DNA from 2 places in the Rhizobium anhuiense bv. trifolii genome. Region 1 is predicted to be linked to the other one. Evidence: predicted binding sites of a transcription regulator. Region 1 holds the regulator's gene; the other holds the start of a gene.
What was found. The regulator PhoB, encoded in region 1, activates phosphate uptake and scavenging genes when phosphate is short. The targets are predictions, from matches to a motif close to TGTCATNNANCTGTCAT.

Region 1 (7,747 bases):
GTACAGGTCTATATGTGGGCCAACGAGGCCGAACGTGCCTTCGTCGAGCGTACTTCGGGTGCCATCATCGTTCTGCTCCTGTTCCTGATCGTCATGAACATGGGCGCCATCCTCTTGCGTCGTCGCTTCGAGCGCCGCTGGTAAACGGAGTTAAACATCATGAACATGTTGACGGAAGCTGCAGTTGAAAAGGCGCTGGATCACAAGATGAGCAACGTCCCGTATAAGATGATCGGAAAGGATGTCTCGGTTTACTACGGCGAAAAGCGCGCGCTTTTCGATGTGAACCTGAACATCCGCGAAAACACCGTAACCGCCCTGATCGGCCCGTCCGGCTGCGGCAAGTCGACCTTCCTGCGGAGCCTCAACCGCATGAACGACACGATCGACGGATGCCGCGTCACCGGCAAGATCACGCTCGATACCGACGATATCTATGATCCGGATATCGACGTCGTCGAACTTCGCGCCCGCGTCGGCATGGTCTTCCAGAAGCCGAACCCGTTTCCGAAGACGATCTACGAAAACGTCTCCTACGGCCCGCGCATCCATGGCCTGGCCAAGTCGAAGGCCGATCTCGACCAGATCGTCGAGACCAGCCTGCAGCGCGCCGGCCTCTGGAACGAGGTCAAGGACCGCGTGCATGAATCCGGCACCGGCCTGTCCGGCGGTCAGCAGCAGCGCCTCTGCATTGCCCGTGCCGTCGCCGTCAGCCCTGAGGTCATCCTGATGGACGAGCCCTGCTCGGCGCTCGACCCGATCGCCACCGCCAAGGTCGAGGAACTGATCCACGAGCTGCGCGAGAACTACACGATCGTCATCGTTACCCACTCCATGCAGCAGGCCGCGCGCGTCTCGCAGCGCACCGCCATGTTCCACCTCGGCAATCTCGTCGAGGAGAACGACACCGACAAGATGTTCACCAATCCGGACGATCCGCGCACCCAGGATTACATCATGGGTCGCTTCGGCTGATCCTGGCGTCACCAAGCCTTTCCGTTATTCGAGGATAAAGCCCCATGGCATCGACACATATTTATTCTGCCTATGATGATGATCTGAAGTTCCTGTCCAGGCGGATTTCCGAAATGGGCGGCCTGGCCGAGCAGATGGTCGCCGAAGCCGTGCGGGCGCTGGTCAACGGCGATACCGCGCTGGCGCAGAAGGTCATCTCCGACGATGTGATCCTCGATCACGCCGAACGCGAAATCGGCGACAAGGCGATCGTCACCATCGCCCGCCGTCAGCCGATGGCCGCGGACCTGCGCGAAATCATGGGCTCGATCCGCATCGCCGCCGATCTCGAACGCGTCGGCGACCTCGGCAAGAACACCGCCAAACGCGTCATCGCCGTCCAAAGCACCGGCGTTCCCCGCAAGCTCGCCCGCGGCCTCGAGCATCTCTCCGAACTGGCGCTCGTCCAGCTCAAGGAAGTGCTCGATGTCTACACCAATCGCTCCGCCGACAAGGCGAACGCGATCCGCGAACGCGACAACGAGATCGACGCGATGTACACCTCGCTGTTTCGCGAGCTCCTGACCTACATGATGGAAGATCCGCGCAACATCACCAGCTGCACGCATCTTCTCTTCTGCGCCAAGAACATCGAGCGCATCGGCGACCACGCCACCAACATCGCCGAGACGATCTTTTACATGGCGACAGGTGCGCAGCCGGAAGGCGATCGTCCGAAAGACGACAGCGCCAACACCGTCGGCGCGGTAACCGAATAACCGCCCGGGCCGGACGGCCGGGCTAGAAGCTTGCGTGCGCGCCCATCCGGGGCGCGCAAAGAGGTCGCAGCCAATTCTGAATTTGCGCAGGGTGCATTGCTTGAACCATCCCCGGTTCAAGGATCATGCGCGAGGAGACCGACACGCATGATCCCGAGAGTTGCAGTTGTTGAAGACGAGGAAGCCCTGAGCGTGCTTCTTCGCTACAATCTCGAAGCGGAAGGCTTCGAGGTCGATACCATCCTTCGTGGCGACGAAGCCGAAATGCGGCTTCAGGAGCGCACGCCCGATCTGCTCATCCTCGATTGGATGCTGCCTGGCGTCTCCGGCATCGAACTCTGCCGGCGCCTGCGCATGCGGCCGGAAACCGAGCGCCTGCCGATCATCATGCTGACGGCGCGCGGCGAAGAGAGCGAGCGCGTCCGCGGGCTTTCGACGGGGGCCGACGATTATGTCGTCAAGCCCTTCTCGACCCCCGAGCTCGTTGCCCGCGTCAAGGCGATGCTGCGCCGCGCCCGTCCCGAGGTGCTGTCGACGGTGCTGAAATGCGGCGATATCGAACTCGACCGCGAAACCCACCGGGTCCATCGCAAGACCCGCGAAGTCCGCCTCGGCCCCACCGAATTCCGCCTGCTGGAATTCCTGATGTCGTCGCCGGGCCGGGTCTTCTCCCGCTCGCAGCTTCTCGACGGTGTCTGGGGCCACGATATCTATGTCGACGAACGCACCGTCGACGTCCATGTCGGCCGCCTGCGCAAGGCGCTGAATTTCTCCAACATGCAGGACGTCATCCGCACCGTCCGCGGCGCCGGTTATTCGATGGAAGCCTGAGGGCCTCCATTCTGATTGCTGACAACGTCGCTCGAGCTAGCGTCTGCCCCTCACCCTAACCCTCTCCCCGTAAAACGGGGCGAGGGGACGTGCCCTGCGACAGGTTAGCGGGGAACGGAGAGGTCGCGGCATATCCCCTTCGCCCCGCAAGCGGGGAGAAGGTGCCGGCAGGCGGATGAGGGGCAGCCATCCGCGCGAACCAATAACCACAAAAAAACGGGCCAGTCGGCCCGTTTCTCATGTGCGGCGATGTTACCCGCTCAGCTGGCCCGCGCTGCTGCCCGGCGGCGTTCGTTGACCGGCTGGTAGGCAAGCTTCTGGTGATAGCTGCAATAGGGCGAATTGTCGGGGGATTCGCAGCCGCAGAAGTGGAAGTCGTCCTTCAGCGGATCGCCGACCGGCCACTTGCAGGTGCGTTCGGTCAGTTCCGTCAGGCCGAGGCGTCGGGAAATCGGAACGACCACGTTGCCTCTCGGCACGTATTCCATTTCCTCGATCGTTTCGATCTCGATCTCTTCCTTCAGCATCGTCGCGCCCTGCTGGCGGGTAACGGTGCGAGTGGCGACCCGTGAGGCGTAGTTCGGCGCGCGCGGCGCAGAAGTATTGCGTTTCGGCGTTCGGGCGGCATTGGCGGTACCGCCGGCCTTGGCACGGCCGGGGAGGCTCAGCCGATGCACCTTGCCGATGACCGCGTTTCTGCTGACGCCACCAAGTTGTGCCGCGATCTGGCTGGCGCTCAGTCCTTCGGCCCAGAGCTTCTTGAGTTTCTCGACCCGCTCGTCTGTCCAGTTCATGCCCTGTCTCCACCTTTTGCGTTGGTGATGGCAGAATCCCTCACCGTTGTCCCGGAAGGCTCCGAAACAAGAAACGCTTGATCAATTTTGGTGACTAGTTCCGCCGCATGCAGTCTAGTAATTGAACTTTAACCTAGTGTGAGGCTGACTCCGTGACAAGAGTCGCATGAATCCGGATGAATCGAATTTCAAGTTTTCCCCAACTTGCTGCCCCGGCGTGGCATTTCTGCAATAATGCCTGTTGAGGACGGATAATGCTGCTGTACAAGCTTGCTGCATGCGCTAAGGGCGCAGTTTTGTTGACATTGCAGCGCGAAAAGGAAATAGTGCCAGTCGCCGCCGCAAGGCGGCATTTTTGATTTTTCGGGCCTGGTTTTCTTAGCCGGAGTCCGGAGCTTGATAACATCGATGGGAGATCGCGCTATGGCTGAAGCCGCGCCGCTTTATGACACCTATTCTCGTGCCCCGTTGCGGTTCGAGCGAGGCGAGGGCGTGTGGCTGATCACCGAAAGCGGCGAGCGATATCTCGATTTCGGCGCCGGCGTCGCCGTCACTTCGGTCGGCCACAGCAATCCGCATGTGGTCGGCGCGCTGAAGGAGCAGGCCGACAAGGTCTGGCATCTCTCCAACATCTATGAGATCCCCGGCCAGGAGCGTCTGGCCAAACGGCTGACCGACGCCACCTTCGCCGACAAGGTGTTCTTCACCAATTCGGGCGCCGAGGCGCTCGAATGCGCGATCAAGACGGCGCGCCGTTATCAGTATTCCAAGGGTCATCCCGAGCGCTTCCATATCATCACCTTCGAGGGCGCCTTTCACGGCCGGACGCTGGCGACGATCGCCGCCGGCGGCCAGGAGAAATATCTTGAGGGCTTCGGCCCCAAGGCGCCGGGTTTCGATCAGGTGGCTTTCGGCGACATCGAAGCGGTGCGCGCCGCGATCACCGATGCCACCGCCGGAATTCTCATCGAGCCGGTGCAGGGCGAGGGCGGCGTGCGTCCGGCCACCCCCGAATTCATGAAGGCGCTTCGCCAGATCTGCGACGAAAATGGCCTGCTGCTGATCCTCGACGAGGTCCAGACCGGGGTCGGGCGCACCGGCAGGCTCTTCGCCCATGAATGGTCGGGCGTCACCCCCGACATCATGGCGGTCGCCAAGGGAATCGGCGGCGGTTTCCCGCTCGGCGCCTGCCTTGCCACAGCAGAGGCTGCCTCCGGCATGAAGGCCGGCACGCACGGCTCGACCTATGGCGGCAATCCGCTCGCCATGGCCGTCGGCAGCGCCGTGCTCGACATCATTCTCGCCGATGGCTTCCTCCAGCAGGTGCGCGACGTCGCGCTTGTCTTCCGCCAGGGCCTCGCCTCGCTGAAGGACCGTTATCCCGATGTGATCGAGGATATCAGAGGTGAGGGGCTGTTGCTCGGCGTCAAGGCCGCCATTCCCTCAGCCGAACTGCTGCAGGCGATCCGCGCCGCCCATCTGCTCGGCGTGCCCGCCGGCGACAATGTCATCCGTCTTCTTCCGCCCCTCGTGGTCACCGCCGAGGAAGCCCGCGAGGGCCTTGCCCGCATCGAGCGCGCTGCCGAGAGCATTCGCGCCTCCAAGGTCAAGAAGACGGCTTGAAGGGATTGCCGCCTGCGGGCGCAGCACAGGTAAGAAGACTATGGCTCCTAAACATTTCCTCGATCTTTCGGCGGTCACGTCAGCCGATCTCAGAACCATCATGAACGATGCGCTCGCCCGCAAGCAGGCCTTCAAGGCCGGCACGGGCGACAAGCCGCTCGCCGGCAAGATGCTGGCGATGATCTTCGAGAAGCCGTCGACGCGCACCCGCGTCTCCTTCGATGTCGGCATGCGCCAGCTCGGCGGCGAAACGCTGTTCCTGTCCGGCACCGAGATGCAGCTCGGCCGCGCCGAGACGATCGGCGACACGGCCAAGGTGCTATCGCGTTATGTCGATGCGATCATGATCCGCACCACCGAGCATTCCAGGCTGCTGGAGCTTGCCGAGCACGCGACCGTGCCCGTGATCAATGCGCTGACGGATGACACCCATCCCTGCCAGATCATGGCCGATATCATGACCTTCGAAGAGCATCGCGGCCCGATCAAGGGCAAGACCATCGCCTGGACCGGCGACGGCAACAATGTGCTGCATTCGCTGGTCGAAGGGGCGGCGCGCTTCGGCTATCGCATGAACATGGCCGTGCCCCTTGGCTCGGAGCCCAAGGATCACTATCTGAACTGGGCCCGCAATGAGGGCGCCGAAATCATGCTCTGCCATGATGCCGACCGTGCGGTCGCCGGCGTCGATTGCGTGGTGACCGATACCTGGGTCTCCATGAATCAGGAACATCGGGCCCGGGGTCACAATGTCTTCCAGCCTTATCAGGTCAACGCGGCTTTGATGGCGAAGGCCGGCAATGATGCATTGTTCATGCATTGCCTGCCTGCTCATCGCGGTGAGGAAGTGACGGACGAAGTGATCGACGGTCCGCAATCCGTAGTCTTCGATGAGGCGGAAAACCGCCTTCATGCGCAGAAGTCGATTCTTGCTTGGTGCCTGGGCGCGATCTGAACCATAATCTGGTGTCGCGAGTCACACACTCGCGACCGCGCGAGCGAAGGCCACGCTGGGCTGTCGCTTGAAAACTAGGAGTGAAAGCCATGGCAGAAGCTGCAGCCGCCCTCGGCCAGTTTGATTTCGCCGGCGATGATCATGTCGTCCCTTTTCAGGTGGAGGGTCTGGATGTGCGCGGCCGTGCCGTCCAGCTCGGCCCGATGCTCGATGCGATCCTCGAGCGCCATCATTACCCCGCTCCCGTCGCCCGGCTGCTTGCCGAAGTCGTCGTGCTGACGGTGCTGCTCGGCACCTCGCTGAAATTCGACGGCAAGTTCACGGTGCAGACCAAGGGCGATGGCCCGGTCGATCTTCTCGTCGCCGATTTCTCGACGCCGGAAAATGTCCGCGCCTATGCCCGTTTCGATCAGGCGCTGCTCAACAAGGCGATTGAAGCAGGTGAAACCGAGCCGGAGCAATTGCTCGGCAAGGGCGTGCTCGCCTTCACCATCGACCAGGGCAAGTTCGGCCAGCCCTATCAGGGCATCGTCGCGCTCGACGGCACCTCGCTGGAGGAGATCGCCGGCGTCTATTTCCGCCAGTCGGAGCAGATCCCGACGCGCGTGCGCCTGGCCGCGGCCGAACTCTTCGATCGTGACGAGGCGGGCAAGCCGCGCCACCGCTGGCGGGCAGGCGGCCTTGTCGCCCAGTTCCTGCCGGAGGCGCCGGAGCGCATGCGCCAGCCGGATCTCCACGGCGGCGACGGCGACACCGGCAACCGCCCGCACGGCGAGGACGATGCCTGGGTCGAAGCCCGTTCGCTGGTCGAGACCATCGATGCGGATGAACTGACGGATCCGCTGGTCGGGACCGAACGGCTGCTGTTCCGCCTGTTCCATGAGCGCGGCGTGCGCGTCTACGAACCGCGCGCCGTCTTCGACCGCTGCAGCTGCTCGCGGGAGAAGATCAAGGGCGTGCTGAAGGGCTTTTCGGCCGAGGAGATCGAAGCCAGCCAGGAAAACGGCGAGATCGCCGTGACCTGCGAATTCTGCTCGACCACCTACCGCTTCGAGCCGGCCGAGCTTCAGCCAGCTGAATAGTAGAGTGTTTGCCAAGGCTGTCCCGCTTGCGCGGATAGCTGCCCCTCACCCTAACCTTACCGGGGTCGAACCACTCGTCTCGACCCCGGTTGGTGCCGGCAGGCGGATGAGGGGCAGGCCTCGGCAATCTCCCAAGGGCGGGACATCGTTACACGTCAGTTAAGCACCCGCAGCAGTCCCGGTGAATCCAGCGAGAAGGCGGGGATCTCGACATCGAACATCTCGCCTTCGTCCGTTTCCATCTGGTAATGGCCGAACATCAGCCCTGAGGGGGTGTCGAGCGGGCAGCCGGAGGAATATTCGTAGGTGTCGCCGGGGCTGAGCCGTGGCTGTTCGCCGACGACGCCCGGGCCCGTCACCTCGTCCACCAGTCCGTTCTGGTCGGTGATATTCCAGTAACGGTTGACCAGGCGAACGGCTATGCCGGAATTGTTGCTGATGACAATCCGGTAACCCCAGACATAGCGGTCGTCTTCCGGATCGGATTGCTCCTCCAGATAGAATGGTTCGACCACAACTTCGATCTCTCTTGTGAGGGCGCGATACATGCCTTGCACCTTAGTCAAGATATGTTACCCGTATCTTATAAGAGGCCCTGTCCGTCAAGAAACGGAACGTTGATCGTCACTGATACAGTCATGATCGAAGGGTTTTCGATCGTTAAGCCTAATTGTCAGTGTTAATTCCAGATCGGAACGCCGGCACGACCGTAGTTGTTCCCCCGGCCGA
Region 2 (7,747 bases), 730 kb from region 1:
TGGCGCGTCCTGCCGGACGCGCCATCGCTTTGAATCTGCGTATAACCGTTTAAAGGAATAATTAGGCGAAGAACTGTCCGCCATTGGCCGTCAGCGTCGAACCGGTGATGAAGCCGGCATCGTCGGAGACGAGGAAGGTGACGCAGCGCGCGATCTCTTCCGGCTCGCCGAGACGGCCGACGGGGATCTGCGGAATGATGCGTTCGTTCAGCACCTTCTCCGGCACGGCAAGCACCATTTCCGTGCCGATGTAACCGGGGCAGATGGCGTTGACGGTGATGTTCTTGGCTGCCCCTTCCTGGGCCAGCGCCTTGGTGAAGCCGAGATCGCCCGCCTTGGCCGCCGAATAATTCACCTGGCCCATCTGGCCCTTCTGGCCGTTGATCGACGAGATATTGACGATGCGGCCGAAGCCGCGATCGCGCATGCCGGTCCAGACCTGATGCGTCATGTTGAACAGGCCGGTGAGGTTGGTATTGATCACCTCGTGCCACTGCTGCGGCGTCATCTTGTGGAACATCGCGTCGCGGGTGATGCCGGCATTGTTGACGAGGATTTCGACCGGCCCGATCTCGCTTTCGATCCTGGCGATCCCTTCGCCGCAGGCAGCGTAGTCGGAAACATCCCATTTGAACACCGGAACGCCGGTGACATCGTGAAAGGCTTTGGCCTTCTCGTCGTTGCCGGCATAGCTGGCCGCGACCCTGTATCCGGCATTTTTCAGTGCCATGGATATTGCCGCGCCGATGCCGCGTGTACCCCCGGTGACCACAGCCACTCTGCTCATGCTTCGCTCCCCTTTTGTTTTTCGCCCCGCCGCATGGCGGGATTTTCAATCAATCCTGGATCGTATGCTATTTAAAGTGCTTCAAAGCACATGGCCACACCCATGCCGCCTCCGATGCAGAGCGTGGCGAGACCCTTCTTGGCGCCGCGGCGCTTCATTTCGAACAGCAGTGTGTTGAGAACGCGCGCGCCGGACGCGCCGATCGGATGGCCGATCGCGATCGCGCCGCCATTGACGTTGACGATCGCCGGGTCCCATCCGAGATCCTTGGTGACAGCGCAGGCTTGCGCCGCGAAAGCTTCGTTCGCTTCGACGAGATCGAGATCGTTCACCGACCAGCCGGCCTTTTCGAGCGCCTTGCGCGAAGCCGGGATCGGCCCGGTGCCCATAATGGAAGGATCGACGCCCGCCGTTGCCCAGGAAACGATGCGGGCGAGCGGCTGGATGCCGCGCCGGACGGCTTCCGCTTCGCTCATCAGCACCGCCGCAGCGGCGCCGTCGTTAAGGCCGGATGCATTCGCGGCCGTCACAGTGCCGTCCTTGTCGAAGGCCGGGCGCAATTTCCCCATCGCTTCCAGTGTGGCGCCGTGACGGATATATTCGTCGGCATCGACCGTAACGTCGCCCTTACGTGTCTTGATGACGTAGGGGATGATCTCGTCGGCAAAACGGCCGGCCTTTTGCGCCGCTTCCGCCTTGTTCTGCGAAGCCACGGCGAACTGATCCTGGTCGTCGCGCGACAGCTGCCACTGACGCGCGACATTTTCGGCGGTGATGCCCATGTGATAACCATGGAAGGCGTCGGTCAAACCGTCCTTGATCATCGTGTCGACCATCTTCATGTCGCCCATCTTGACGCCGCTGCGTAAGTGCGCGGCATGCGGGGCCATCGACATGGATTCCTGGCCGCCGGCAACGATGATCTTGGCGTCGCCGGTGGCGATCTGCTGCATGCCGAGCGCGACCGCGCGCAGGCCCGAGCCGCAGAGCTGGTTGACGCCCCAGGCAGTCGCCTCCTTCGGAATGCCGGCCTTTATCGCCGCCTGGCGGGCCGGGTTCTGGCCCTCGCCGGCGGCAAGCACCTGGCCGAGGATCACCTCATCCACCTCGCCGGCATCGACGCCGGCGCGCTCGAGCGCCCCCTTTATGACCGCCGCCCCGAGCTCATGCGCGAGGACCGTCGCGAAAGCGCCGTTGAACGAGCCGACTGCTGTTCGCCCTGCACTGGCGATGACGATGGATGAATTGCTCATGGGGACGCTCCTCGTTTTCGTCTCACTTACATAAGGAGAAACTGGCAAAGCTTGGAGCACAAGTCAAACGCGAAGACCGGCTGCCGCCATTTTTCAGCCGAAGCGCTCCCAAGCCCGATTCATCTGCTCTGTTAAAGGTTTGCCGCATCGCACAAAGAGATTGTCACCGGCCTTCTTTTGCGTTTACAGTCTCAAGTGGAGGAAGATCCATAAATCAGACGGGGGTTCAGGAGACTGATATGGCGAAGCATGAGGGTCAGATCGTTATCAAGAAATACGCCAATCGCCGCCTATACAACACCGGCACCAGCACCTATGTGACGCTGGAAGACTTGGCGGAGATGGTGAAGAAAGGCGAAGACTTCACCGTACAGGATGCAAAAAGCGGAGATGACATCACCCATTCGGTGCTGACCCAGATCATTTTCGAACAGGAATCGAAGACCGGCAACACGTTGCTCCCGATCTCCTTCCTGCGCCAGCTCATCACCTATTACGGCGACCAGATGCAGATGGTCGTTCCGAGCTTTCTCGAACATTCGATGCGCGCTTTCACCGAACAGCAGTCCCAGATGCGCGAGCAGGTGAACCGCGCCTTCGGCGAGACGCCGCTTGGCAAGAACCTGCAATTGCCGATGCAGATGGTCGAGGATCAGGTTCGCCGCAACACCGAGTTGTTTCAGCAGGCGATGCAGATGTTCTCGCCCTTCATGACGCCGCCCGCCAAGGAAAGCCGCAAGGCCGAAGCCAAGGATATCGATGAGTTGAAGGAACAGCTCCGCGCCCTTCAGAACAAACTCGACAACCTATAATCCGATCGAGACATCACGCCCGGCGCTCCGGATCGAGACGGCAAAACCGCCGATCACATCGATCAGGGCGATCGTCATCAAAATGAAGAATACCTGCGTCGCAGCATCCCGGACGAGCAGAAACTCGACCAGGAAGGCGATGAACACCAGCATCGACAGCATGTGGTTGGCGAGATTGCCGGGCCCGGTTCTGGTCGCCCTGAGGATTTCGAAGAACAGCACGACGAGGGCGATAACGATGAACAGATCGCCGAGCGCCATGCTCCAGATCGCGCCCGAGATCATCGACAGCACGATGATATCATGCTGCAGGGCCGGAATGCCGCCATCGCCCATCAGGCCCAGCATTGCCAGATTGTAAAGAATAAACGGGATAATCATCAGGGGCATGGCGGCAATCATCGGCAATCTCCTCAGCAGGAGAAGAATACTGCCGCAAACCGCTGCCAGACCGCAAGTCATTGCAAATATTATATCGTCGAAACAGAAAAGGCCGGCTTGAGGCCGGCCTTGAAACTTTCGATCGGACAAGCCGGATCGCGAAATTATGCGCTTTCCTTCGGCGTCAGAACCTGACGGCCGCGATACATACCGGTCTTCAGATCGATATGGTGCGGGCGGCGCAGTTCGCCGGAGTTCTTGTCTTCGACGTAGGTCGGAGCCTTCAGTGCGTCGGCCGAACGGCGCATACCGCGCTTGGACGGGCTTGTTTTTCTCTTCGGTACAGCCATTTCTCTTACTCCACTTGCGGGCAAAACATTCCCACGGCCAGACTGGCGGCCGAAACGGACATGTCGCGATTTCGGAATTTGGCGCGCTTATACATGCAAGGGGTGGCCTTGACCAGTCCCCATGCGTATTTTTTGCGAAGCCGATGATTCCGGGCTCAGACTTCGTCTTCCGGCACGATCCAAGGCTCCGCGCGGGCCGCCTCTTCCCATTTTCGCCAGGCCGGATGCGCCTTCATGGTCTCCATATAGGCCAGCGTATCGTTTCGGCTGACGAGATCATAAATGTCGAAGCGGTTGACGACAGGCGCAAACATCGCATCCGCCCCGCTGAACGCACCAAAGAGAAACGGTCCGCCGGATTGCTGCAACAGGTCGCGCCAGATTGTCTCGATGCGGCTGATATCGGCGTCGACACCATCCGGCAATGCGATCTTGGCCTTCGGCCGGCGGATATTCATCGGGCAGGCGTTGCGCAGCGCCCGAAAGCTCGAGAGCATTTCCATCGAAACCGAACGGGCAAGCGCCCGCTCGGCCCGATCCCCAGGCAGAAGGCCGGCCTCCGGATAAAGCTCGGCGGCGTATTCGATGATCGCCAGCGATTCCCAGATCTTCAACGCGCCGTGCTTGAGAAGCGGCACTCGCCCGGTCGGCGAAACCGCCTTGATATTGGGATTACCGGCCGCATCGTCGAAGGGGATCAGGACCTCCTCGAAATCGATGCCGACGCCGGTCAGCGCCATCCAGGGCCGAAACGACCAGGAGGAATAGTTCTTGTTGGCGATATAGAGCGTCGGTTTGTCCATGGGCCTCCTCCGTTCAGGCTTCGAAATCAAAGATCAGCAATTCGTGGAAATGGTTCATGTCCTCGAACACGCAGAATGCCGGCGGGGTAAGCTCGAAAACGGGAGCCTTGCGGCGGATATCCTCGGCCACGTCATCGAGCATCGCCTGCCAGCGCGGCAAGGCTCCGTCCTCAAGCCGTTCGACCGCATAGGCGAAGGTCATGTGGAACTTATAATCCTCGTGGTTCGGCTGGCGATAGCCGAGAAGATCGGCCAGCGCGTTGCGCCAGGCGCGCATGACCTTGCGGTCCGTCTCCGTCGCCCCGTCGACGAGCAGGCCCGACGGGCGAGCTTCGACGATCGCGACCCTGAAGGGGTCAGCCATCGAGAAACCTTCGAGCCTGGCCGCCATCAACTCGGTCATGTCTTCGATCGGCGTATCGAGCGGCAGATCGCCCGGCCAGCAATCCTGCCGGCGCCGGGTTTCGATGACGCCTTCGAAAAGTGTCATGTGAAGACTTGATATCGGCGTAAAGAGGAACTGCGGAGCCTCGGGCATGGCCAGATATGTCTCGCGCGCCTCGATCAGCGCCATCTGCGTCTGCGAACCCTTCTCGATATGGCAGACGATGGTGTTGCCGGCTTCCGGGAGAAAGCCGCCGATTTTGCGATAGCGGCTGCCGAGATGGGCGGGCGGGTTCGGATTGTGCGTCTTCGAATAAGAGAGAAGCTCGGGCGAAAATGTCGTGATGGTCATGGGCGAATCAGGGCTCTGGTTGGACTGCATCCGTCCATATGGCAGAACCAAGAATGTCAGATGACGCTTACCGCCTCTAGAGCATGATGCCGAAAAGTGTGCGCGGTTTTCTCATGACATCACGCTCTCACAATATAATTTAGAACAGGATTCAGATTTCAGGCCGCCCCCGGGCTAAAATCATCCTGTTCTGACGACAAGTTCTGATGTCAATCTCTGATGTCAATCATAGATGCACTTGATGTAATCGCCCGAACCTTGCGCACGCCTCTCGATCACGCCGGCAAGCCGGCGAAGGCCGCGTCCGGGCTTGCCGGCATTGCGGTCGATCGGGTTCGGCAGCGAGACGGCTAGCAGCGATGCCTGGCGCCGCGTCAGCTTCGAGGCCGGCACCTTGAAATGATGCTGGGCGGCCGCCTCGATGCCGTAGATGCCGGGGCCCCATTCGGCGATATTGAGATAGATTTCCATCAGCCGCCGTTTCGACAGGACGAAATCCGTGGCGACCGCAAGTGGAAGCTCCAGCGCCTTGCGCACAAAGGAGCGGCTGTTCCAGAGGAAGAGGTTTTTCGCCGTCTGCATCGGGATGGTGCTGCCGCCGCGCGTCGCCTGGCCTTTCAGCGTATCCTCGACCAGCATGCGCATTTCAGCCCAGTCGACGCCGCCGTGAAAGCAATATTGCCCGTCCTCCGACATCATCACCGACTGCACCACGACCGGGGCGATGTCATCCAGCGACACCCATTGCCTGTCGTAACCGCGCAGCAGAAGAAGATCGCGCAGCATCAGCGTCGAGACGGGGTGAATGAAGGGCAGCAGATAGAAAAAGATCAACGCGTAGGGAAGGATCAGAAAGACCAGGACGGCAAGAACAATGCGTTTCAACACGCGCCGATCTCCGAACCGCCGATCTCCGAACCATTGCCGACGAACCGGCATGTCGACGCTGTCCTCTCTCTCCGGCGCTATATCCAATGTTCCCCAGTCCGATTTCGCTCCTCTCGTTCTCATAGCGCCTGTACAGAGCTTATGCCAGAGTGCGTGGTGAATCTTGCCGCTGTCATCGACAATTCCGTTGCAAGCCCGGGGGCGCTCATGCCAAACAGCGCCCATGGACGCGAACCGGGACACTTTCGAAACGAGGCTGAAGAACAACGCCCACGAGATCGAGGCGCTGCTCGACGCATTGCTTTCACCAAGCATCCTTTCCGATGAAATCGCCAGGCCCGAAAGGCTGCGCGATGCCATGCATTATGCCGTGCTGAACGGCGGCAAGCGGCTGCGCCCATTCCTGGTCGTCGAAAGCGCTGCCCTTCTCGGCGGCAACGCTGAGGCAGCACTTCGCGTCGGCGCGGCACTCGAATGCGTCCACTGCTATTCCCTCGTCCATGACGACCTGCCGGCCATGGACGATGACGACCTGCGCCGCGGCAAACCAACGGTACACATTAAATTCGATGAAGCGACCGCGATCCTCGCCGGCGACAGCCTGCTGACCTACGCCTTCGATATCGTCGCCGCGCCGGAAACGGCGCTTCCCGATACCAGCAAGGCATCGCTGGTGCTGGCCCTTGCCCGCGCCGCCGGTCTTGGCGGCATGGCCGGCGGCCAGGCCCTCGATCTGGCAGCGGAAAAACAAGCCCCTGACGAGGCCGGCATCATCCGCCTGCAGGCGATGAAAACGGGCGCGTTGATCCGCTTCGCCTGCGAAGCCGGCGCCATCATCTCGGCAAGTGCGCCGGAAGACCGCCGCCGCCTGCGCGCCTTCGGCGAAAAGATCGGCCTTGCCTTCCAGCTGGCCGACGACATTCTTGACCTGACTTCGGACACCGAGACCATGGGCAAGGCGACCGGCAAGGACGCAGCCCGGGGCAAGGGAACGCTCGTCGCCCTGCGCGGTATGGAATGGGCCGAGCGCCAGCTCCACCAGCATGTCCGCGATGCCGAGGCGCTGCTTACCCCTTACGGCGCCCGTGCCTCGACCCTTACCGCTGCGGCGCATTTCATCGCCGACCGGAAGAGCTAGAGCAATTCCAGGAAAAGTGCGAAGCGGTTTTCCCAGGCAAAGCGCGACGCGTTTTTACCGGGAATTACGTAAAACAAAGGAATAGAGTGGTTCTGCGCTTCCGTTAAAAGCTGAACCGCTCTATCCCTTTCCAGGTCAGGCTGCCAATATTTCCGTGAGAGCCGAAACCAGGCGGGCACATTCCTCGTCCGTGCCGATGCTGATCCGCAGGAAGTCCGAAATACGCGGCTTGGCAAAAAGCCGGACGAGAATGTTCCGCTCGCGCAGGGCGGTGAGAAGCGCTGCACCCGACTGACTTTGGTGCCTTGCGAAAACGAAATTCGCCTGGGACGGCAAGACCTCGAAATCCAGCGCTTGGAGTTCGGAGACGAGGTTTTCCCGGCTGGCGATAAGCTTCCTCCGGCATGTCTCGAACCACGCCTCGTCCTTGATCGCCGCCGTCGCGGCGACCTGCGCCAGGCGATCGAGCGGATAGGAATTGAAACTGTCCTTGACGCGCACCAGCGCCTCGATCAGTTCCCGCTGCCCCAGCGCGAAGCCGACGCGCAGGCCTGCGAACGAGCGGGATTTCGACAGGGTCTGAATGACAAGCAGATTGG

Region 2: a site for PhoB is predicted at 5,172-5,188, ahead of NE851_RS09205 (DUF1868 domain-containing protein). Genes of this name have one in related genera too.

What each region holds. Positions count from the first base shown of each region.
Region 1 is NZ_CP098803.1:831,472-839,218, forward strand. Features, by position in the region: gene pstA (phosphate ABC transporter permease PstA) at 1-144, shown strand, start outside; gene pstB (phosphate ABC transporter ATP-binding protein PstB) at 160-975, shown strand; gene phoU (phosphate signaling complex protein PhoU) at 1,020-1,733, shown strand; gene phoB (phosphate regulon transcriptional regulator PhoB) at 1,881-2,564, shown strand; gene NE851_RS12695 (GcrA family cell cycle regulator) at 2,825-3,358, opposite strand; gene NE851_RS12700 (aspartate aminotransferase family protein) at 3,782-4,981, shown strand; gene argF (ornithine carbamoyltransferase) at 5,022-5,936, shown strand; gene NE851_RS12710 (Hsp33 family molecular chaperone) at 6,026-7,018, shown strand; gene apaG (Co2+/Mg2+ efflux facilitator ApaG/CorD) at 7,174-7,566, opposite strand.
Region 2 is NZ_CP098803.1:105,779-113,525, forward strand. Features, by position in the region: gene NE851_RS09175 (beta-ketoacyl-ACP reductase) at 62-787, opposite strand; gene NE851_RS09180 (acetyl-CoA C-acetyltransferase) at 859-2,040, opposite strand; gene phaR (polyhydroxyalkanoate synthesis repressor PhaR) at 2,280-2,852, shown strand; gene NE851_RS09190 (hypothetical protein) at 2,847-3,254, opposite strand; gene rpmF (50S ribosomal protein L32) at 3,398-3,583, opposite strand; gene NE851_RS09200 (glutathione S-transferase family protein) at 3,739-4,386, opposite strand; gene NE851_RS09205 (DUF1868 domain-containing protein) at 4,400-5,122, opposite strand; gene mtgA (monofunctional biosynthetic peptidoglycan transglycosylase) at 5,345-6,097, opposite strand; gene NE851_RS09215 (polyprenyl synthetase family protein) at 6,234-7,148, shown strand; gene hisC (histidinol-phosphate transaminase) at 7,284-7,747, opposite strand, start outside.